4 regions of the Paenibacillus sp. FSL L8-0333 genome follow, and region 4 is predicted to be linked to each of the others. Evidence: riboswitches for the same ligand, from Rfam matches in the RefSeq annotation. Region 4 holds a riboswitch; each other region holds the start of a gene.
The links. A riboswitch is a leader RNA that binds a small molecule or an ion and turns the genes downstream of it on or off. The one in region 4 is predicted to bind cobalamin.
Positions count from the first base shown of each region.

Region 1: it holds a riboswitch for cobalamin, as region 4 does, so the genes downstream of both, NYE72_RS04520 (DUF4430 domain-containing protein) here and NYE72_RS02385 (anaerobic ribonucleoside triphosphate reductase) in region 4, are expected to answer to the same signal.
Region 2: it holds a riboswitch for cobalamin, as region 4 does, so the genes downstream of both, metE (5-methyltetrahydropteroyltriglutamate--homocysteine S-methyltransferase) here and NYE72_RS02385 (anaerobic ribonucleoside triphosphate reductase) in region 4, are expected to answer to the same signal.
Region 3: it holds a riboswitch for cobalamin, as region 4 does, so the genes downstream of both, NYE72_RS03860 (S-layer homology domain-containing protein) here and NYE72_RS02385 (anaerobic ribonucleoside triphosphate reductase) in region 4, are expected to answer to the same signal.

Region 1 covers NZ_CP150186.1:1,052,804-1,058,747, reverse strand. Annotated here, with positions in the region: gene NYE72_RS04525 (methyl-accepting chemotaxis protein) at 130-1,836, opposite strand; gene NYE72_RS04520 (DUF4430 domain-containing protein) at 2,039-4,603, opposite strand; cobalamin riboswitch at 4,773-4,976, opposite strand; gene NYE72_RS04515 (glycosyltransferase) at 5,104-5,944, opposite strand, start outside.
Region 2 covers NZ_CP150186.1:4,920,065-4,926,008, forward strand. Annotated here, with positions in the region: gene metE (5-methyltetrahydropteroyltriglutamate--homocysteine S-methyltransferase) at 1-1,972, opposite strand, end outside; cobalamin riboswitch at 2,127-2,333, opposite strand; gene NYE72_RS22085 (undecaprenyl-diphosphate phosphatase) at 2,433-3,293, opposite strand; gene NYE72_RS22090 (DedA family protein) at 3,344-3,967, opposite strand; gene NYE72_RS22095 (FtsX-like permease family protein) at 3,986-5,935, opposite strand; gene NYE72_RS22100 (ABC transporter ATP-binding protein) at 5,910-5,944, opposite strand, start outside.
Region 3 covers NZ_CP150186.1:884,050-889,993, reverse strand. Annotated here, with positions in the region: gene NYE72_RS03860 (S-layer homology domain-containing protein) at 1-4,707, opposite strand, end outside; cobalamin riboswitch at 4,871-5,072, opposite strand; gene NYE72_RS03855 (cellulase family glycosylhydrolase) at 5,415-5,944, shown strand, end outside.
Region 4 covers NZ_CP150186.1:541,405-547,348, forward strand. Annotated here, with positions in the region: gene NYE72_RS02375 (ribonucleoside-diphosphate reductase subunit alpha) at 1-1,158, opposite strand, end outside; gene nrdG (anaerobic ribonucleoside-triphosphate reductase activating protein) at 1,214-1,729, opposite strand; gene NYE72_RS02385 (anaerobic ribonucleoside triphosphate reductase) at 1,726-3,711, opposite strand; cobalamin riboswitch at 3,953-4,188, opposite strand; gene NYE72_RS02390 (MTH1187 family thiamine-binding protein) at 4,567-4,875, shown strand; tRNA gene NYE72_RS02395 (tRNA-Thr) at 4,970-5,041, shown strand; gene NYE72_RS02400 (undecaprenyl-diphosphate phosphatase) at 5,765-5,944, shown strand, end outside.

The DNA of each region.
Region 1 (5,944 bases), 510 kb from region 4:
TCCCACCTTGACCAACTGAGATCAGCTGGCTCGCGCTTGCTCCCAATCTGCTAAAACCACAAACAGCAGAGCAGCGATCTCCGTTACTGGAGAACCGCTGCTCTGCTGGTTTTAACAATATTAAGAAGCCTATAGTTTGAAGCTGGACAATGTTTTTTGCAGATCTTCTGCCAGCACCGCTAAATACTGAGCTGAAGCCGACATTTCCTCCATTGCGGATAGTTGCTCCTGACTCGCTGCACTTGTGTCCTGAACACCCTCCGCCCCTTTACTTGATATAACGTTGACCTGTTCCATAGCTGCTGCCACACCTTGTGATTCTAAGGCGACATGAGCAACCGCTTCTCTGATCTCCGCTGTCTGCAGGGTAGCTTCTTTAATGGAAGTCTGAATCTCATGAAACGCTTGAGATACCAGATGACTTTGAACTACGCCATTGGTGACTAGCTCAGTACCCAAAGCCATGGATTCTACTGCGCTTTCGGTTTGCTTTTGGATATGTGTAATAATATCTGTAACCCGCAAAGAACTATTTCTAGTTGCTTCCGCCAGATTACGAATTTCTCCAGCAACTACAGCAAATCCCCGTCCATGCTCACCGGCCCGTGCTGCTTCTATAGAAGCGTTGAGCGCAAGCAGATTCGTCTGTGTAGCAATACCGTTAATCGTTGTAATAATTGTATTAATCTCTTGTGACAATGTCCCCAGATTAGAAACAATCTCCTGACTCTGAGTTACACTGAGGTCAATTTCCTTCATCTGCACAATGATTTGGTCTACAGCCTCTACTCCACGATCCGATGAACCGGAAACTACGCCCATTAGATCCGACATTTCATAGCTGCTGCCCTCTACGGCTGCAATATCATTGGTCATTGCTTTTATGGAACGTGTTGTATTGTTAATGCTCTCTGTCTGTTCATCAAAACCCGCGGCAATCTCTCCAGAAGATACAGCGATCATTTGTGAAGCCAATGAGGTCTGCTCAGCACTAGCGCTCATCTCTTCCGATGAAGCTGACAGCAGTTCTGCACTCTCTGCAATCCCTTGCATCATCTTCCGCAAGCCCTGCAGCATATTGTTAAATGAACTGTTAATTTGGCCGATCTCATCCTTGGCGGTGTACGTTGCTACCACGGTCAAATCTCCATCTTCTGCCCGCTTCATTAGTCCTTGCAGTTCTTTAAGGGGTTTTGTTATCAGTCGAATAATTGCAATACTAATTACGAAACAAATCACCCAGGCGAACGTAATCATTATGGTATTGTTTACCCGCATGCTTTTAGCGGTTGCCATGGAATCTGAATTGTGTTCATCAGCATCTTTAAGCAAAGAATCACTAATTCCTTTAAGTAGGTTGATCATTTTTTCACGGGATTCGTTAAATTCGCCTGAAAATACTTTATAGGCCTCTTGATTATGATTACTATCAGCAATCTTTATAATGTTATCCCGCTGTGCACGATAATCTGGCAAAAAGGACTCATACTCTTTGATTTTACTTACAATAGCAGGATCATTATACTGAATCGCTTTCACCTTGTTCATAAGTTCATTATTATCCTGAACCTTCACTTGAATACTCTCAGAAAGTTCTTTGTTTTTGCTGGCATTTACGCTAATCAAACGCTCCAAAAGATAGGATTCAATAGCCCGATTATTCGTACGCATCTGCCCTACGTAAGAAACAGGCAATAAATTTTCATTATATGTCTCATTTGTTTTTTCGGCCATTCGGGTCATCGTGATGATGCCTATGCCACCTACAACATTCACCATGATTACAGCGAATACCAAAAGCAACCCTATTTTGTATTTCACTTTCAAATTTTTCATCTACACTCCGCCTTCACATTATCTTATGATCTATCTATTTTTATCGGTCGGAAGGGCTAAGAGTTTGATGATTTTTTAAATATTGTGTCGAATAAAAGTATATATTGTCATAAAACGACTTTTCCAAAAAAATAAAAGGGCGGGCACCCGATCCGCTATTACTCCGAATCCCTGTGCCCGCCTAATTAATCATTCCTCTTCCTTATTCTCCAGAGGTATAGTACCAGTACAAAGTATCACCGTTCTGCAAAATATAACTGTCTGCACTGATGCTTGGATCAGCATCCCGGTTCGTTTTATACTTCCATCCGCTGCTTGGGCCTCCGTCAAATTCAGCCAATCCGTCAATAGATTTCACGTAGATGCTTCCAACGTTGCCGGATGATACTACCTTGGTGCCTAATTGACTGACTAGTAAGCTATAAGCCGTTTCGCCCTCTTTTAGAGCTACTGTTGTACTGGCTAGGATGGTTCCCTTCCGGCTATCTCCAATCACTGAAAGGGTAGCGGTAGCTTTAACTGGAGCAATAACAGACGATCCAACAGTCAGAGACTGAGTATAACGCGCTACGCTCGGTACGCTGTCTTTAGCATAGCCGGTAACAGTCATTGTATAGCTATTTGCCGGGAGACCCCCATCAACAACAGCTACACCTTGTTCATTCGTGATTACCTTCTTATCACCAATCGAAACCTGCACACCTGCTGCTGGTGAGGTAACCGGATCAGAAGTGAAGCTGTCCTGATTCCACACCCACTTTTTCTGAGAAACCTTTACGGTAAAAGCTTCATTAGCTTTTGGCTGCGTTGGGGAAAGCGCCACAGAATCTATAACCTGTGTATTTTCACCTGCATAATAGACAAGCACACGATCGGATTCCTGTAGTTCGAACGCATCCATACCCACACTTGGATATATCCACTCCCCGCCGCGTGATACTACGAAGCTCCACCATCCGTCGTAAGTACCTTGCGAAACTCCATGGATACCTGATACAAAGTTGCCATAAGACGATTTGGTGATATCTACTTTAAAATCATCGGTAGACCCTAGTTGCTGCAACGCTTCAAGAGCATTGGAGGCTTTTAAAGTCCCTTCACTAATCAATCCTTCCGGGCCTTCAACGGTAAGTGAAGCTGTTACATTCTTAGAAATTACCTTTATAGCTTTTGTATATTTAGCAACCGTTGGCGCTTTACCTTCGCGGTAGCCAGTTACAGTCAGTGTATAGTCACCTGCGGGCACATTTCCTGAGAATACGGCCTCACCTTTAGCATTCGTCGTTACCGTCTGAGCTCCAATTTGGACCTGAACACCCGCAGCTTTTGCAGTTACAGGAGAGGAAGTGTTCGTAGCAGCGTCCCATTTCCACGTCTTACTAGTTACAATGACGTTAAAAGAATCGCCCTCTTTAAGATTTGCTTTGGAAAGGGTAACGGAATCCACAAGCTTAGTGTCATCTCCGGCATAATAAACCAGTACCTGATCTGAATCTTTAAGTACAAAATCACTCATGCCTACATCGGGATTAATCCATTTTCCGTCACGTGATACAACATACATCCATCCGTCATAACCACCAAAGCTTCCAGCAGCAATACTTCCGATGCCAGTCACATAACTGCCCGAAGGATTCGTGATCGGCAAGTTCGTTTGAAGCGCCAGCTTCTCTAACGCTCCAAGTGCGTTGCCAGCATAGGCGTACCCTTGTGCCAACGTGGCCCGTGGTCCCTCAATCGTTACAGGAGCGTAGATGAGTGAGCTCTGAACGGAGGATTTGGAAAAATCGTATAGCTTACTGTTGCTTCCTTTATACAGCAAATTATACGCAACCAGCGCCTGAAGTCCTTGCTCTGTCGCCAGAACATTACTGCTTCCACCACGGCTATGGGTGAAGCTACCATCAGCTAGACGATAGCTAAGCAGGTTCTCCATTAGATCCACTTTGTTTTTGGTGTATTCTAATCCACTAGGATCAACTCCGAAGGATGTGAGTCCAAGGATTGCTTGTGCGCTACTTTCAGCACTGTCACCGTAACCCCCATGGCTATCTTGAGCTGCAGATAACCAAGCTACGGCTTGTAGCCCTGCTAAGTAGGCTTCAGGATTATTTTTATGTGCCGCCAGAGCCGTCAAGGTTATCGCTGTCATATCAGGCTCACTTGCGCCTGAGGTTAATGCAAAGCCCCCATCCGGATTCTGTTTGGAGAGAATCTCCGTAAGGAGCTTATCCGCCGTCCATTTCGCGTCACTTGGGATATTATATTTACCAGAATCCAGCGCAAGTAAAGCATATACCGGATTATTAAGCGTCTGTTCACCGAGCTTGCTATTATTATAAATTTTCTCAATCAGATTATAGCCAGGAGTTGATCCATTACCAGCAAAGCTAGTAGGATCTGCACCAATCGCTCTCACTGCGAGCACGATTCGAGCATAATCGGTTACATTGGCGAAATTGCCAGCTGCATCCTTTACTTTTTTCTCAAGCTCTGAATGGTAACTGGCTGGCAGCTTATATCCTGCTTGCGCTAAGCCAATGGCTTGCCAATCTGATTGTACGCCACCTTTCAAGAGATATTCTGCAGCCGCATAAGTCGCATCCGCAACATTAATCCGCTCCGCAGCAGTTGCCTCCAGACCGGCGCCAGCGCTCGCTTCTGCAAATATTTGTCCTGCCGGAGCAAGAGATGTTCCTAGAATTGAAATGACCATGAATAGGGCCAGCCCAAGTGCTACAAACTTGGAAGACATGATTTTCTTCATTGTTTAACCTCTTTCTGTATAAGAATGGGTACTGCTGGGAATAAGACGCATAACATAAAGACCGCCCCTTTAGAGGGCGGTCAGGGAAGATTACAAATCGAGGCTGCGGCGCTTGCTTCCTGCCAACAGTCCATCTGTATATGTTCCACATTCTTACCCCACGAAGAATAGAAACGCTCACGAAAAAGGCAGGTCTCCTGGCTGATGCTTCATCGCTGTTCTTCACCTTCCCACCCTACCTTCGGGGCAGTGGCTTATAGAAGAAAAACTCCGCACATACAGTGGCGGGACCGCGCCGGACTCATGCACCGGACTTCCCTTTTAAGCAGACGACTAGATTGATAGAGTCTGCACCTTTTCCAGTATGTAGTATCTTATTTTGACATCCATAATCATATCTATTAATACATAGCATGTCTATAGAAAAGCTTAGTATGGGCAGCAAAAAAATGAACAGCAATACACCACCTGCCGGTAGGTATTGCTGTTCAGAAAGCTTGTTATTCAGCTGTTCCTTCCGGATTTGCAGTTGGGGAGGGTTCAGCACTTGAATCAGAAGCTGGTGGAATATTAGGGTCGGGATCTACGATCAATGTAAATCTTCCGGCCTTGATCATACTTTTCTCTAGAATTGTCGCTCCAGGCTCCAATGTAACCTCAACCTGATAGGATGGTTGTTCACCTTCAGTCACAGCTGTTGCGGAAGGCAACCCAGTGCTGTCCTCAGTATCAGAGGAAGGCGTAGGAGACGGAGAAGCATCAGCTACTGCGTTAGGAGCATCTGCACCTTCTGCTGTTCCTCCAGTAGTGCCAGCGGCATCTGAATCGTCAGCGGCGTTTCCCTCATCCGTCCCATCCGTTGACGGCACTGGACAAGTGCCATTCGTAGCAGCGACCTTAAAGCTTTTATCTATCTCTGTAGACGAAGACATTAAACTAATCTCAGTCGGTTGAAACTGCACACAGTCATCTGCACTTGCGAAGGTGAACACCAATATGCTGCTCCCCTTATCTCCTTCGTCGCTCTGATCCTTCAAGTATACTGAAGCCGGAGGCAGCTCATTACCTGCACTCTGAACAGGGGTCGGCTCAGGGCTTGTCCCCGGCAGAGCCGTCTTCGTATCATCCGGACGCAGCATACTGAATACGATAATTGCAATAATCACCAGAATACCCGTAATGGAGCCGGAGATTAAGAGTCGAAATCGGCTGCGGCTGATCCAGCGCGCCAGCGGGGAAGCCAGTTGGGAGCGGGCTTCATTGTACACATTTTGCAGAGCAGGCCGAGCTGCCGCGACATAGTTCTTTCGGAATTCCCGATTCTTGAACGCTTCACGATCA
Region 2 (5,944 bases), 2.5 Mb from region 4:
TCATGTCATTAAATTCGCTATAGCACATATGCGTATGAATTTGTGTCGTAGCCTTCACATGGTTCGTGGCAACACGGAACGACTTCACTGCCCAGTTCAGGTAATGCTCACGGTCTTCTGCCTTTAGCGGAAGTCCTTCACGAATAGCCGGCTCATCCACTTGAATCATTTCGATGCCTGCATCTTCCAACGCTTTTACCTCATGGCGAAGGGCAAGAGCAATTTGATTGGCTACCTCTTCCCGGCTGAGATCATCACGTACAAATGACCAATTGAGGATAGTAACAGGGCCCGTCAACATTCCTTTAACCGGAAGCTTCGTCAACGATTGTGCATAGACGCTTTCTTTAACAGTCATAGGCTGTATAAATGCAATATCCGCGTAGATCACCGGCGGCTTAACGCAACGGGAACCGTAGGATTGAACCCAGCCATTACTAGTAAACAAGTATCCATCCAGCTTTTCTCCGAAAAACTCCACCATATCTGTACGCTCGAACTCGCCGTGGACCAGAACATCCAGACCTAGCTTTTCTTGGAAGGTAATTGCATCCGCGATCTGCTCACGAACAAATCCATCATAACGCTCCTGATTCCAGACCCCTTTACGCCATTTCAATCTCGCCTGGCGCACTTCGACTGTCTGCGGAAAGCTACCAATTGTAGTGGTTGGCAGAAGTGGAAGCTGCCATTTCTCTTGCTGCACCTTTAAGCGCTCAGCAAAAGGCAGACTGCGTTGGTCTGGTAGAGCTGCAAGTGCAAGCACTTGCTCCGCCACATCCTTACGGCCACGCTCAGGTAGTGCGCGGAACGCTGCAATAGCTTCACGACTAGCGGCCAGCGCTGCTTGAGAAGCTTCTCCTTTATCTGCGACGGCTGCTCCGAGCAGACTAAGCTCTTTAAGCTTCTCATCGGCAAAGGCTAACGCATTCTTAACTGTCGCCTTCAGCTTCACTTCACCTTGAACGGTGACTGGGACATGCAGCAGGCTGCAAGAAGGCTGAAGAATAAGACGATCAAGCGGTACATGAACGCTGAGCTTTTCTACCAGTTGCAGCTTAGCGTCTAAATCGGAACGCCAAATGTTCCGTCCATCAATAATTCCGGCACCCAGCCATTTGTCCTTCGGCCAGCCAAGACGTTCGATGGAAGCCAGATTCGTTCCACCATCGTGCACAAAGTCAAGACCCAAGCCTTGAACAGGCAGCTCTAGCAGTGCCTCCAGCGGCTCAGCAGCTTCAAAATACGTCTGTAAAATAATATTCAAGCCCGGCACGGAGCCGGCAATGTCTGTGTATATCGAGTTAAGCAGTGTTAATTCTTCTTTACTTATGCCTGTAACAATCGCTGGCTCATCGATTTGTACCCAGCTTACCCCTTCTTGCTTCAGTTCCTGTAGCAGTTGAACATAGACTGGAACAAAACGTGCAGCAATCTTGGCGATATCTGCCGCTGCGTAACCTTTGGACAGCTTAAGGAAGGTATACAGACCTAAAAGTACCGGTTTACCTTCAATCCCTGCCTGCGATTTAGCAAAACGATAAGCCGCTAGAGGTTTGTTTTCAGTCAGGCGTGGTGTTTGTGTGCCGATCTCTGGAACGATATAGTGATAGTTCGTATTGAACCATTTGGTCATCTCGCAGGCAGTAGCCTCAGCATTACCACGGGCCATTGCAAAATAAAGATCAAGCCCGATGTCGCCGCCATCATACGCATACCGTGGAGGTACGATTCCAAACATAACAGCCGCATCCAACACATGATCATAAAATGTAAAATCATTTACCGGAATAAGCTCAATTCCTGCTTCTTGCTGGGTCTTCAAATGCTGCAGCTGGATTGCTGCCATTTCGGAGCGGAATTGCTCCTCATTTATTTTCCCCTGCCAGAATGCCTCCAGTGCCTTTTTCCATTCGCGGTTCTTTCCGATTCTCGGATATCCAAGATTGCTTACTTTTACCTTATTCGTCATTTCGATACACTCCCTCTTCAATCTCTTATTTCAAACTCCAAAACTACTTGCTTTCCTATAAAAAAGAGCGCCCTTCCCTAAAAAAGTCAAAGGGAAAGACGCCCATGATATACCCATGGTTAACGTCTAACACCTCCCTATCTTCCGTAGGTGAAGCAGTGCTGTTGAAACAGGCAGGTCTCCTGGCTAGCGGCGTCAACATCTTGAGCAGTCTTCCCAGCAGTAGTAAATTGCCAGTGACCTCTGTTGCTCGAGATTCTTCCGTTACAGTGGCGGGACCGCATCGGCTTCGAACCGAATTTCCCTATTAAGCCTACCGAATTACTATTTTCCGGTCAGCACCTGTCTCCGATATCATTCATCATTTGAGTGTCTTAATCTGATGTCATCATACGTGAAAGCCCCAGCAATCTGCAATAGATTACTGGGGCTTCTGTTATATCGATTCCTTATAACGGACTTAGAAAAATACGAAATATACTACAGCAGCAAGAATTATACGGTATATAGCAAACGGTAAGAGCTTGATACGATTGATCAGTTTTAAGAAGAAACGCATCGATAACAGCGCAAATAGGAAGGCACTAATAAAGCCTGCAATAAAAAACGGCAGCGCGTCCATGGTGAAATATTGCCAGTTCTTCATCAGTGACAACAGACTGGCACCTGCCATGATGGGTACTGCCATAATAAACGTAAAATCAGCAGCGGCACGATGGCTCATCCCGAGGATTACGCCACCAGAAATCGTCGAGCCCGAGCGTGAAAATCCAGGCCATAACGAAAAACACTGTACAAGACCTACACCAAGTGCCTGTTTGTATGTAATCTGATCTACACTCTCAGTTCTGATCTTCTTCGGCCCAAACAGATCCGCAATAATCATTAATATAGCCCCGATCACTAGACCAATTAACACCGTTGAGGTAGAGAATAAATGCTCATCAATATAATCATTAAACAGAACACCTAACACACCTGCAGGCACTAACCCTACCAGAACCTGTGTCAGCTTGAGGTGCCCGCCCTGCTCTAACTGCGGTAGCTTCTCTGTTACAGGGTCCAACTGCTTACGGCTGAAACGCCTTAAGCCCAACAGATCAATGAATCGATTTCTAAAAATCACAACAACCGCTAATATAGAACCCAGTTGAATAACTATTTTGAAGGTATTTGCCGTATATTGTCCAAATAACTCCTGTGATTTCAGCCACATATCATCAACAATAATCATATGACCCGTGGAGGATACTGGAGCAAATTCGGTTAAACCTTCAACAAGCCCCAAAATAATGGCTTTAATAATCGTTAATAGCTCCATGTGTTTCCCTCCTTTTTAATAGTCATTTCTATTATCAGTCCTCCACCCGCTTAGCCCTCAATGTTCATTCTCCGGCTGCGTTTGCGGAAGTACAGAAACCCAAGAATAACTAATCCGCCAGCAATTAGTACATAGACCACATTGGAGTAGACATCCATGTACATGGCAATGTCCTCCCAGGATTCGCCCAAAGCTGCGCCAATAAGCACAAGCAGCAAATTCCATCCCAATGTGCCAATCGTTGTGAAGATCATAAATACTCCAAATTTCATACCTGACATTCCCGCCGGAATCGAAATCAGACTGCGGACCAGCGGAACCATCCGACAAAACAATACAGTCCAATAGCCATATTTATCAAACCAGGCGTCAGCCTTGTGGATATCTTTTTTAGTGACGCGAATTAGGCCCCCCCAGCGTTCAACCAGTTTCTCTAACCGGCTCACATCCAATAATCGGCCAATATAATAGAGAATTACTGCACCCAGTAGTGATCCAGCCGTGGCAGCAATGATTACACCAGGTATAGTTAAGCTCGTCGTAGTGGTCATAAACCCTCCAAAGGGCAGGATCACTTCTGAAGGAATTGGTGGAAATATATTTTCAAAGGCCAGCATCAGAAAAATACCGAAGTAACCAAACTGCTCCATAAAGTCTGTAATCCATGCTTGCATTCTTGTTACCCCCATTTCTCATATCAAGTTCTTCTTCAGGTTGCGTAAATAGCGGCTGCGAATAAAAAAGAAGTATAGTCCTTGAACAGCCAAATATCCGAGTAACACCGCGCCTGTCTCCGTTGCGATAGATAAGTAGAACAACCGTTGAAGCGCAATAAAGGCAAACACACTGTGTAAAATAGCTATTCCGACCGGCACAAAAAACAATAGAGCGAGCTGAATTGTGACTATTCGATTGAGTTCTTTATCCGTAAGCCCCATCTTGGACAAAGTGGAATATTGATTGCGATCATGATCAAGATCGGTATATAACCGGAAGTAAAGAAAGCTGCCTGCCGCGATAAAAAAGACAGTACCCACCAGCAATGAAGCAAAAAGCATTGTGTTATACAATGTTTTCTGAAGCTCAAACAGCGTGCCGCTGATCACAATCGCATACGGAGAATCACTTTCATAGGACTGTTTGCCTTTATGGGCAAGATCATCTGCGATACCTACCGTCTGTGGAAAATCCTCTACATAAAAACCTGTATAAAGATCCGTCTGCACGGGATCAATAGCGCTGTAGAGCTCATCACTGATCACGACACCACTAAAATCCCCGCCATCTCTACCATCCAGCTCCGGCAATAAATATTCAGCAATGGGGACTTGCGCGGTATAACCTATTTCTTTAATGGCAAGTCCTTGCTGCAAGGAATAGACCGCTTTTACTCTGCCTTCTGTTAAACTGCGATCCCGCTGTGAACCAATCATCACCAGACCTTCGTTGCCCACCAGAGCACGCTCAGCCGTTGTGAAACCTGCACGCTGCAGGGCGAGATTATAATCACTAAAAGCAATCAAGGGAAGGCGTAAAGTGCGATCGGGTCCAGTCTGAGCTTCGACCTCAGCATATTTAATCGGGATACTAAGCGCTTCATAAGGGAGTCCGTGCGTCTTGAGCTCTTCCTTAATTTCGTTCAGATGCTGATCAAAGGGTTCATCCGCCTGATTTCCTTTAGCTACATAACCCACTGCTGCAGGATAATCCAATTTCAGCTCTCTGGAAAGTGTATGTATCGATGCAAATACCCCTACTGAAGTGAAGGAGACTGCGGATACAATCGTCACCATAAAAAACATTCGGCCATTCTCTTTCCAGCGGTAGGACAAGCCCGATAAAGTGATGATATTCGTACGATGCCAATACAAGCGCCGAATGTCCTTAAGCAGCTTAACCACACAAATACTTAGCTGGGTATAAAAGAGATACGTCCCGATAACCGTAATCGCAACGACCGGAAACATGACTTTCTCTACGGAAGCAGCTTTTGCAGTAGCCGCCATATAATAACCACTGATCAGCAGTACAGCAGAGATAAATGACAATATAAACGATACTTTGGGTTCTTCTTCTGCCTTACGTTCTCCCTGAAACAGACGCATCAGTGACTCATTGCCGATAAAAACAAAGGTGCAAAGCGATATCAGAAAAAACAATAACACGAAGCTGCAGATCGTAAGCACAAGTGCCTGCCATGGGAGATGAAAGGTTAACAGGGGAATTCCCAAAAAAGTGGATCCGATCATCAGGAATAATTTGCCCAGAAGTAACCCGAGAAGGGTACCCGTCAGGATGGCAGAGGTGCCGATCATCATATTTTCCAGAAAAACCATGGTGTTTAGCTGTCTCTTCGTCATTCCATGCATCAATAAAATTCCGAACTCCATCTTCCGCGACTGCAGGAAGGATCCAACGGATACGAGCACGAACAAAGAACAAAAGACATAAATAATTGCCTCTGCCACCATCATCGTATGAGCCGCCGTACTATAAATTAAGCTCTTTGAAATATCCGGATGGTAAATAAACAAAGCGCACACGAAAAAGATCATCACCGAAAAAGCACTGACGACAAAATAAGCGGCATATTTGCGTTTATTACGTGTTACATTCCTATAAGCGAATTGCCGAAAGGTCATGGCTGGTTC
Region 3 (5,944 bases), 340 kb from region 4:
TGTGTTCTGAATGTAAGAACTAACTGCTGTATTCTGAATAGTTGGACTAACCACTTTGTTCCCACTCTTATAATCATGGGTTCTAGTAGCTACAACAGCCGCCATTTCTCTGGTTACTAGCTCTTTAGGCTTAAATTGATTATCATCACCTAACATCAAACCAGTCGCAACAACGGTCTCTACATCTGCTTTGGCCCATGCCGATACTGTGTTGATATCTTTAATCGCTGTTCCAGGCTTCGTCGCCGGGATGGCCAATGCTCTGACGATAATTGCGGCCATCTGCTCACGAGTAATCTTGTCATTCGGCTTAAATTCATTATTAAAGCCTGTGATTAGACCTGCCTTATGCGCAGCATTCACATATGGATAGAACCAATCGCCTAGAGCGACATCCTTATAGGTAATGCCTTTATCACTCTTAATATCAAGTTCTAATGCAGAAACGAGAATCTTAGTGAACTCCGCTCTTGTGATATAAGCCTTCGGATTCACCTGACCATTGTTACCTTGGATATATCCTTTTACTGTAGCTGTTTCAATCGCTGAATAGGCCCAGGAAGAGATCTTATCAGCATCTGTATACAGTTGTTTAATATCATTCGTATTCTGGGTAGGATCCTTAGGAGTCACTGTTGGAGATGGACTCACATTTGGATCACCACTGCCTTCCGGATTAGCTCCCCCACCAGGAGCCGGAGTAGCACCAGGCTTAGGCGTTGGGGTTGGGCTCATCGTTGGTATCGGTGCATTTAGATCCACACCCAAATTCGTAGTATAACGCCACTGAATTCTGTCCCCGGCACTTAGGTCATATGAAGATGCACCATAATTAGGATATTTCCCATTCACATTATACATCCATCCACTGCCGCTGCCATGGTCAAATTCCCCATCACCAGCTATGGATTCAACATATACACTTCCAAAGTCACTGTTCCAGGAATCTCTATAGTCGATACCGCGGCTATCCAGCACTCTTTTTAGTACAGACCACACTGTGTCACCAGATTGTAGCTCTACCTGTACAGATGGAACAACATATCCCTTATTAATCGTAAGCTTATCCACGGACAGGATTACATATGGTTTCGATGGAGTGGTTCCGCCACCATTGTTGCCGCCATTTCCTTCACCATTTCCGCTACCATTACCTTCGCCATTACCGTTACCACCGTCGCCGCCAGGTGTTTGTACTGCACTGGAAGCATAAGCAATGTAGTCAGTGAAGTGATTGGTTTTTACAATTAAATCATTTCCACTATCATAGGCATACTCAGACTTACCGCTTGCAAAACCTAAGTCATCACTTGCAAATTTTTGAATGGCATGAGGAGTGCCATTTTGAATATAAGCTGCATCTTTTCCTTTAAGGTCCTTAAAGGTTAACGTAATAAATTGACTGAATTCTACTCTTGCACTACCACCCATGGAAAATGTTTGAAGAATATTATCAAGCTTCTTGTCCCCGGGAATAATCTGATTCACACTATCTTTTAGTGCAGATTCTCCACCGGTTAAAGCTGAAATCAGTTCAATTGCAGAGGCATCCCCACTTGTAACTTTTGCACCCTTAGGAATGACTACAGATACGTTACCTTTTATGGCCTCTATCTGAGGAAGGTCGCTGTTACTTGGTAAATTGACACTAACCTTCGATTGATTTCCCTCCGGAATAGCTACTGTGATTTCTTTGTTGCTATCTCCAGTGTTGATCGGAACGATATAATCATTAGCGTCATTTGGGATTTCAACTTTCGGGTTCTCCCCAGAAGGTAACGGAAATTCTTTCGGACCCTCTGGTTGCCCAGGCCCCGGTTCTTCTGGTTGTTCCACTTTCACATCATTCATATCAAAGAGACGGCTGCTATGATTGATCAGACGATCATAAGACACAAGTGCATACGTACCTTGGTCCGTTGCCATATTGTCTACTTTGCCTGTGAGGATATGCTTAAATCCACCCTCAGGTGCAGCAAAGCTAAGTAATGCATCAATAAGCGAATTTCCACTTTTAACAAATCTAGCGTCCGTGTGCGGATCTACGCCCACACCAGTTAAGGCCACAATTACCTGTGAGATACTTTCGCTGCTAGTGCTTCCCCAGCTTGTAAATCCGCCTTGATTGTTTTGGTTATCGGACAGCCATTGGATGGCCCGATCCACGGCGGCTTTTACATCATCTCGGGTTGCATAATAAGGTGCAAGAGCTTGCATCGCCATCGCAGTCATATCGACATCGGCTTTGGTTACGCCTAATGCCCAGCCACCAGCTTCTGCTGTACCTTTTTTAACCTCTTTATCTAAAATGTACTGAACTAGTTTTTCTCTTGTGGTCTGTTCTGTAACTCCATCAACTACAGGGATCTCATAGTTATGGCTATCTAGCGCAATCAGAGCAAAAATCGGACCATTATTGCCTTGCTTTTGGATATATTGATAATCAGCGAGTGCTTTTCTTAGATCATATCCCGCAACATTTGTGATATCTTTTCCGATAGAGGTAAGTCCTAATATTGCTCTGGAATTCTCTGTGCTTTTATTGGCGTCGAGTTTTCCATCCTCTTTAATGATCGATGCTATTTTCGTTGCTACATTGTTGTAATAAAGATCGTAATAACCGTTAGGTACTGTATAGTTCGCCCGTGCCAGAGAAAGGATCGACCATTCTCCACTACCTGTACCAAACGACGGATTCTTTACAGTGTTTAGAATATAGGCAAGGCTTTTATTTAATTGTTGTTTGGCTACAACAGTAGTAGGTTGTTCTAATTGCACATCATTCATATCAAAGAGACGGCTGCTATGATTGATCAGACGATCATAAGACACAAGTGCATACGTACCTTGGTCCGTTGCCATATTGTCCACTTTGCCTGTGAGGATATGCTTAAATCCACCCTCAGGTGCAGCAAAGCTAAGCAGTGCATCAATAAGCGAATTTCCACTTTTAACAAATCTAGCGTCCGTGTGCGGATCTACACCTACACCAGTTAAGGCTACAATTACCTGCGAGATACTCTCGCTGCTAGTGCTTCCCCAGCTTGTAAATCCGCCTTGATTGTTTTGGTTATCGGACAGCCATTGGATGGCCCGATCCACGGCGGCTTTTACATCATCACGGGTTGCATAATAAGGTGCAAGAGCTTGCATCGCCATCGCAGTCATATCGACATCTGCTTTGGTTACGCCTAATGCCCAGCCACCAGCTTCTGCTGTACCTTTTTTAACCTCTTTATCTAAAATATACTGAACTAGTTTTTCTCTTGTGGTCTGTTCTGTAATTCCTTCAACTACAGGAATCTCATAGTTATGGCTATCTAGAGCGATCAGAGCAAAAATCGGACCATTATTGCCTTGCTTTTGGATATATTGATAATCAGCGAGTGCTTTTCTTAGATCATATCCCGCAACATTTGTGATATCTTTTCCGATAGAGGTAAGTCCTAATATTGCTCTGGAATTCTCTGTGCTTTTATTGGCGTCGAGTTTTCCATCCTCTTTAATGATCGATGCTATTTTCGTTGCTACATTGTTGTAATAAAGATCGTAATAACCGTTAGGTACTGTATAGTTCGCCCGTGCCAGAGAAAGGATCGACCATTCTCCACTACCTGTTCCAAACGACGGATTCTTTACAGTGTTTAGAATATAGGCAAGGCTTTTATCTAACTGTTGTTTGACGGCAACTGTAGTTTCCAGTTTGTAAGTAACTTGATAAGTTACATTTGTTTTGTTTCCAGCTCCGTCAAGAGCCGTTACAGTAATTGCATTACTGCCTGAATTCAGAGAAGCTTTGTACTCCCCATTCGCAGGTGATAAAGTAACACCATTCAGCTTCACTTCTGGAATGATGTCACTATATACATTGTCTGTGACAGCTACTTTGAAGCTTATTTCTTTATTGGATACTTCCTGTTTATCTTGTATGCCACTTACTGTAATAACAGGGGGTTCTATGTCTAATGCATGGTTAAGCCCTACAAGTGCATGATCTACACTTATTTGAGAGCTTGCCATATTTTCGAGCACGGAATAGGCTTGATAAACTGCCGATTGTACTACTGGTCTGTCCAAAATAGTTTCTTTATTAGGGTCACTGTTAATCTCGGCGATTTCCGCAGTTAAAGCATCCTTATTGGCAAGTTGAACGGGGATTTCTCCCCAGCCACCAAGATCAGAACCATAGCCATAAGTGGTGAACTGAGTTCGAATGATGTCACCGTCTTGAGGCTTATAATCGGTCATCCCAAACGGAGGAAACACATTATTTACTGCATACATCCAACCCGACATGGAGGTATAGTCAAACTGACTTAACCACTCTGGGTCTGCTTTAGTGCCGACTGTTTTCCCATCGGCTGAAATCATATCTAAAATATATTGTGGAATATTGACTTCACTTCTGCCACTATCTTTAACCTCTGATAAATAAAAACCACTATCTATATTTCCTAAATATCTATAATTCCCATCACCTAGCGCACGTGTTATTAAAGATGCGCCATTATCGCCTTCATAAATCGGAACTTTAATAGGTTCCTTAATATACCCTTGGCCTACGGTGAATTTCTCTACGGCTACAGTTACGTACCCTTTAAGAGTAGAGCTTGCTCCATTTGCTTGAGCTGGGATAACACTTGTAGAGAATGTCGTGATAAATACAGCTACAATGAGTAACCACGCTAAAAACTTATTTTTCTTCATTTTTCCATAACCCTTCCCTTCATACCTATGATAAAAAACAGAATAAACTTTCTTATAACCACAAAAAAAACCACTCAACATAAACGTCAAGAGGTTAAGATAGTGAACCACAATACTAGCTGGCAAACACTATTCAAGCACCTCTCTATCGATCGTAGAGTTTGATGGTGTAACAGAAAAAGGCAGATATTCTGGCTCAAGTATCATCACCCTTGCTGCCTTCCCAGTTTCCCAGTGGCATTTTGCAAGGACTCCTCTTTTACAGCGGCGGGACCGCGCGGGATTCACACCCGCTTTCCATTTAACCAATCTATGATTGTACTTCCGCAACATTCATAGTTGGCACCTATTTCTAATTTTAAATTTTCATGCTTCATCATATCTAATATATATGCTTTTGTCATGTTATATTTCTTTTTTGTATAACGGGCAGCTAGAGATAATCCTATTGAATAACCAATTTCTACGAGTAGGGATATTCAAATAATTTCTTTATCCAACTGTGGGGAAAATTAATTTAAATCACTAATTCTTATATGAATTTGCCACAAATTAGTAAGGTACTCGCTGAGTGAATTCTATGTTAGGGTATATTCAGAAAGCGTTTACAAAAATAACATTGGAGGTGTTCGTGTTCATCTAACCACCAAGTACAGCGTCAAAGCCAGGTCCAAGCATCCTAAATTTATCTCACAAAGGAGAATTCAATGACTACGCGAATCCAGAAATCCTTCTTATCATTGACACTTGTCACCGCTCTTCTGCTCTCTCTGTTCTCATCCATGGCTGCAGCTGCAACTAAGGATGAGCAACAAGCTAAGGCAGCGCCAAAGAGTAAGATCCAATCCTATGTAGACGAAATGCAGCCCGGATGGAACCTCGGTAATACTTTAGATGCTACAGGTGAGGACGAAACCTCCTGGGGCAATCCTCGTGTGACCCAAGAACTTATTAAAAAGATCGCCGCTCAAGGCTATAAAAGTATTCGGATTCCTGTGACCTGGGATACTCACATGGGTGCGGCACCAGACTATACCCTAGAAAAAGCCTACCTCGACCGTGTGGAAGAAGTTGTCGGCTGGGCACTGGACGCCAAGCTTTATGTCATGATTAATGTCCATCATGATTCCTGGCTATGGGTAAGCCATATGGAAGAAAAACACGATGAAACGCTGGCGCGTTATAATGCAGCCTGGACTCAAATTGCCGATCGCTTTAAGGACAAATCCGATAAGCT
Region 4 (5,944 bases):
ATCTTCCAATCCTAGTGGACGGCCATTTTTATCAGTCCAGCCCATGACCTTTTTCACTTCATGAGGGCAGAAGAGGTTCCAGTGGCTGCGCGATTCTACAGCTTCCATGAACAGGTCAGGCAGGGAGACCCCGTGGAACACGTCATGTGCACGCATACGCTCGTCACCGTTGTTCAGCTTAAGATCAAGGAAAGCGAGAATATCTTTATGGAATACATCAAGATAAACAGCTACAGCACCCTTACGTGTGCCCAGCTGGTCTACGCTGACTGCTGTATTGTTCAACTGGCGAATCCAAGGGATTACGCCGGAGCTTGTGTTCTTGTGGCCACGGATATCCGAACCACGTGCCCGTACTTTTCCAAGGTAAACGCCGATGCCGCCACCCATTTTGCTTAGACGTGCTACGTCTGTATTGGAGTCAAAGATACCCTCTAGGGAATCGTCTACAGTATCAATAAAGCAGCTGGATAGCTGTCCAGCGACCTTTTTGCCGGCATTAGACATTGTAGGTGTAGCAGCAGTCATGTAGATGTTGCTCATAGCCCAATAAGCTTCTTTTACAAGCTCAAGACGTTTCTCAGCTGGCTCACGGTGCATCAGGTACATGGCAATAATCATATAACGTTCTTGTGGAAGCTCCATCACACGGCCGTCAAAATCATGCGCCAAATAACGGTCGGATAGCGTAAGCAGACCGATATAGTCAAACAAAAGGTCGCGTGTATAATCGATACACCCACCTAGTTCGATAATTTGTTCTTTGGTGTAATGACTTAGAAGTTCTTCGCGATAGATTCCTTTTTTCACGAGATCCGTAATTAGTGGATACAATTCACCGTAAGGCTCTTCTGGATAAGCTTTGTAGCGGCGATGAACAGCAGCTTTTTTATAAAGGGTTGTCAGAAGGGCGCGGGCAGCTGCGAACTTCCAGGTAGGCTCTTCTTTTGTTACAAGCTCTAGAGCGCTCATGGTGAAGGCGTTGCTGATTTCTTCTCCGCTTACCGAGTCACGACGCAGTTTGGAATTCACTCCACGCAGCAAAGTTTCTTTATTTAGTTGATCGAGACCTTCCAGAATACGGTCAGCGTAGACGGAAAGACGGTTCTCATCAAAAGCCAGTTGGCGATTATCCGGTTTTACTACGAATTGCGGCATGGTTAGTTCATCCCTTCTTATTTCAAATTAATTTTCAATATCAAAAATTGATATATTATAGCGCAGCAGGCTGCCACAGAAAGACCTCCGAGCCGTTCATGCTGGCCGGAATGTCGATAATGCGTTGGTTGGAGCTTCCCCGGTAGAGAAGCGTAGTATCTTTCAGTTCTTCTACAAATCTTCCATCTATTAACACCTGACACTGCTTAAGTAGATCCCATTCCGGCGTACCGGGAAGGGCTGTAAGTTCTTCGTACGTATAACCACTGTAAATCCAGATTGAGAAGCCTGGCAGTACAGCGCGAAGCTCATGAATGAACCCCAGCAACTCTTCTGCTGAGAAAAAAGGATCGCCGCCTGCCAGTGTCAGACCATCCAGCAAAGGGTTAGCGGCGATTTCTGCAATAATTTCATGTTGTCGTTCTAAGGTGAAGACTTCTCCATATTTAAAGTTCCATGTCTCGGGATTAAAACATCCCGGGCAACGATGGCGGCAGCCGCTGAGAAAGAGGACGGCCCGCATGCCCTCTCCCTCGTTAATCGACTCCGGATAGTAACCGCAAATATTCATAGATGCTTAACGCGATCCCGTACTTCAGCTTGTTTGGCGGCATTAAAGCGGGTCTGATAGTCGCCGGTTAAATAACCTGTAACTCTGCGCAAACGGCGGATGTGCACGTCATTCTCATGTGCGTTGCAGGAAGGACAGTTTGTCCCAATTACGCCTTCGTATCCACAGCTGGAGCAGCGGTCAATCGGATGGTTAATGCTGAAATAGCTGACCTGTTGTTCGAGCGCATATTTAATGATTTTGATAAAAGCCGATGGGTTGTTGCGGGCATTGCCGTTTAATTCGACATAAGAAATAGCCCCGGCATTGCAATATTCATGGAAAGGAGCTTCCAAGCTGATCTTCTGAGCAGCACCCAGATCGAAGTATACAGGGATGTGAAAAGAGTTCGTATAATATTCACGGTCGGTTACGCCCGGAATGGAACCCAGTACCTTGCGATCAACTTTTGTGAATTTACCGGACAAACCTTCTGCTGGAGTTGCGAACAGAGTGATGTTGAGATCCAGTTCCTCACTTTTCCGATCGCAATAGTCCCGCATATGACGCACAATAGCCAGCGCCTTGGCATGAACTTCCATATCCTCGCCATGGTGTTTGCCGTACATAGCTTTCATACATTCCGCCATACCGATGAAGCCAAGAGACAGACTGCCATGCTTTAGCAGATCGCCTACAGTGTCATCAGGTGCAAGATGCTCGCCGCCTTCCCAGACGCCTTCTCGCATCATGAAATCGGAAGCTTTAGCTTTTTGTGCGGTTTGAATGTGGAACCGATGAAGAAGTCCTTCCAGCGCAATATCCATATAATGATTTAGATCTTCATAGAAGCCAGCTTCGTCTGCGATGGTACGTCTGCCTGTTACTGTGCCGTGTGCCAGACCTAGCCGAACCAGATTCAGTGTATTAAAGGAAAGGTTGCCCTTTCCAGAGCAATGATTACGACCAAAACGGTCACCGAGCACTCGGGTTCGGCAGCCCATTGTAGCGAACTCCGTATCAGGATCACTTGGATCATAATACTGCAAGTTGAGCGGAGCGTCCAGATTAGCGAAGTTTGGATATAGTCTGCGCGCAGAACATTCAGCCGCTTTTAGGAACAGTTCATAGTTAGGATCGCCTTGTTGTTGATTGATTCCTTGCTTGCATTTGAAGATTTGAATCGGGAACACTGGTGTTTCTCCGCTGCCAAGTCCGTTCATAGTTGCTGTTAGCAGAGAACTGATCACAAGCTGACCTTCTGGTGAAGTACAAGTACCGTAGTTGATGCTGGTAAACGGTATTTGTCCACCGGATCGGCTGGACATGGTATTCAGATTATGTACCATACTTTCAGCCGCTTGCAGGGTTTCGATTTCGGTTTCCTTTAGTGCAAAACGGAACGCTCTTGGATATAACTCCGCCAGATCGGTCCGGCTCATCGTAATCTCGCCCAAAGATTCATCAGCTTGTCCTTCTTCAAAATAATCCAGACCCTTGCGGAACAGCTTGGCGAAGGATTTGGTTACATAAGGTGCCAGATCATAGTCGAGTTTATTGGCGGATACACCACCATATTGAGCATTTTGCTGGGATTGGAAAATAATCGCTACCAGAGACATAGCAGTCATTATTGAGTTCGGAGGACGAACGCTGCCGTTGCCGGTATTGAAACCTTCACGGAGAAGTTTATCAAACGGGATAAAAATACAGTTCGTCGTTCCAATCGCGTATTGATCCAGATCATGCACATAGACGACATTGTCATCAATAGCCTGCACTAGCTGCGGCGGCATCGTAAAATTGCGGGCGTACCATTTTGAATATTCACTGCCGAACTTGCTCATTTTACCGGAGAAACTCTCTCCATTCAAATTGGCATTCTCGCGCAATAGGTCCATATCCCGACTGTCGATAATATCCCGGCCTAAATCAATGAGCTCTTCTAAAAGAACTTCCCGTGCATTTTCTACTCCATTAAATTGTCTCTCCAACAACGTCATTGTACAGCTCTCCTCTCAGTATAAAAGAAAAACATCTATCATCAAATCCATATATCCATAGGAAGTTGGACTGCCATAAGCAGTCGTATATTTGTTCTGATTACATAAAAAAAGCATCCCCTACCCGAGGATGGCAGAAAATGCCCGATGCGTTATGTAAATATCCACACGGATATTTGCAGAGGTCTCTACGTAGATGACCGCATGCGGACACCATCCCTGTTCCTCGCAGGCATCAATAGTTGGTGTCGTCGAAACAGGTAGGTCTCCTGGCTTCCGTGGGATCTCTCGGCGCCTTCCCAAGGGTGTTCCTAACCCTCAGTGGCATCTGCCGGGAGATGTGGATTCTCAAGCTTCCCAGAAGCTTAAGAAGGCCATCCGGTTACAGTGGCGGGACCGCAGCGGATTCTCACCGCGCTTCCCTATTAAGCTCTAAATCCGGTTAAGGATCAAAGCGCCTGTCTCCACTATATTTTGTTGTCGTTAGATAAAAATAACCCAAGATGTTGTGTTTGTAAACAGTTTTTTAGAAAACCCGCGCGGGGAGCGGGTTCTTTAAAAGTACTCCACAAATGATCCACAGGCTGTCCATAAGTAATCCACAATTGATCCACAGGGAGATGCGAAATGATTCATAAATTGTCCGAAAAGATGCCACAAAGAGTCCATAAATATAGTGCAGATGACCCTAGAATTTGCGCATGAGAAAATACTCTTAGCCCAAAGTCATATTTTGGAGTAATCAGAAGAAATAGAAGAGATAAGGGAGGATAATCTTGCTTAGTTTGTGACAGAGCGGTGGAATTGTTACAATGGAAGAAGATAGGTACTATAAAATTTCGAGGAGGTATTCTCATGCCTATTGCTGAAGTTACAGTTATTCCAATTGGAACAGGCAGTACCAGTCTTAGCAGCTATGTTGCGGATATGCAGCGGGTGCTGAAGACAGTAGAAGGGATTACATATGAACTTACGTCCATGGGGACGATCATCGAAGGGCCTCTGCAACGCATTTTTGCCGCGGTAGAAGCTTTGCATGAGTCTCCTTTTGCCGCAGGTGCAGAACGTGTCTCTACCTCACTTAAAATAGACGACCGCCGCGATAAACCCTCCACTAGCCGTGGAAAGTTAGAGTCTGTGGAGCGTAAGCTACAGGTGGATTAGCAGTTTAGGAGGGCGGAAAACAGGGAGAAATAGGCTTGCGTTTCTGGCTGAAAGTTGTATAATATTTTTTGTTTGACAGAAAAATCAGCTTTAAGCTGGTGTAGCTCAGGGGTAGAGCAACGCACTCGTAATGCGTAGGCCGGGGGTTCAATTCCCTTCACCAGCATCCCAAAAAACCATACGTGGCGCGGATTTCCGAGGTTTCGGGACCGCGTCATTTTTCATTAAATCCCCTGGCTTCTAACATTCTTCTAAAAGATAAGACATGGCGAAATCGCTAATGAAAACGGTATGACTAGTGGTCACTGTCGAGCAGATGGAAGGCGTGTCGCAAGCTGACAGCAGTCAGAATGAAGGATGGTGGAGGAGGAGCAGCATAAGCTGCTTTTCTCTTGCGGGGGCAGATTGGTTAGATGGTAATTACTATAAAAATAAAAAAAGACACCACAAGGTGTCTTAGTACAGATACTTTTCGCTCGAATTTCACGAGCTCGTCAGTGAACTGAGTTCATAAGCAAGACTGGCTACGGCTAACAGATGAAGAGATAAAGTAATATCAATGTTAAAATGTGCGGTAATATTAATTTTCATAGATAACCACGCTCCTAAAGTATAAATACACATAAAGAAAACTTTATAAAGCGCTTGGCCTGCCATCATCAGTGCCAGGTAGCCATCCTGTACAGACGCCTTAGCGTTTCGACAGTAACATTATACTTAATATTTTGTGTTTTGCAAACCAAAGCCCCCTTAAGACTGAAATAATGAGCAATGTGACAATTATGTCATTCTGAATTGAATATTGTTAGGTTAATCGATGGGGAAGTTTACGTGTCTCCCTTATACTGGAAATTAAATGATTTTATTTCCGAAAGGGGACAATCCACTGATGACTGACGTAATTAAAGCAATAATACTTGGCATAATAGAGGGCTTAACTGAATTTTTACCAGTATCATCTACTGGACACCTTATTTTAGCAGGCGATTTGCTTAGCTTTGAGGGAGATGCTGCAATAACTTTTAAAATTGTTATTCAGTTGGGTGCAGTGATGGCAGTTCTAATTCTT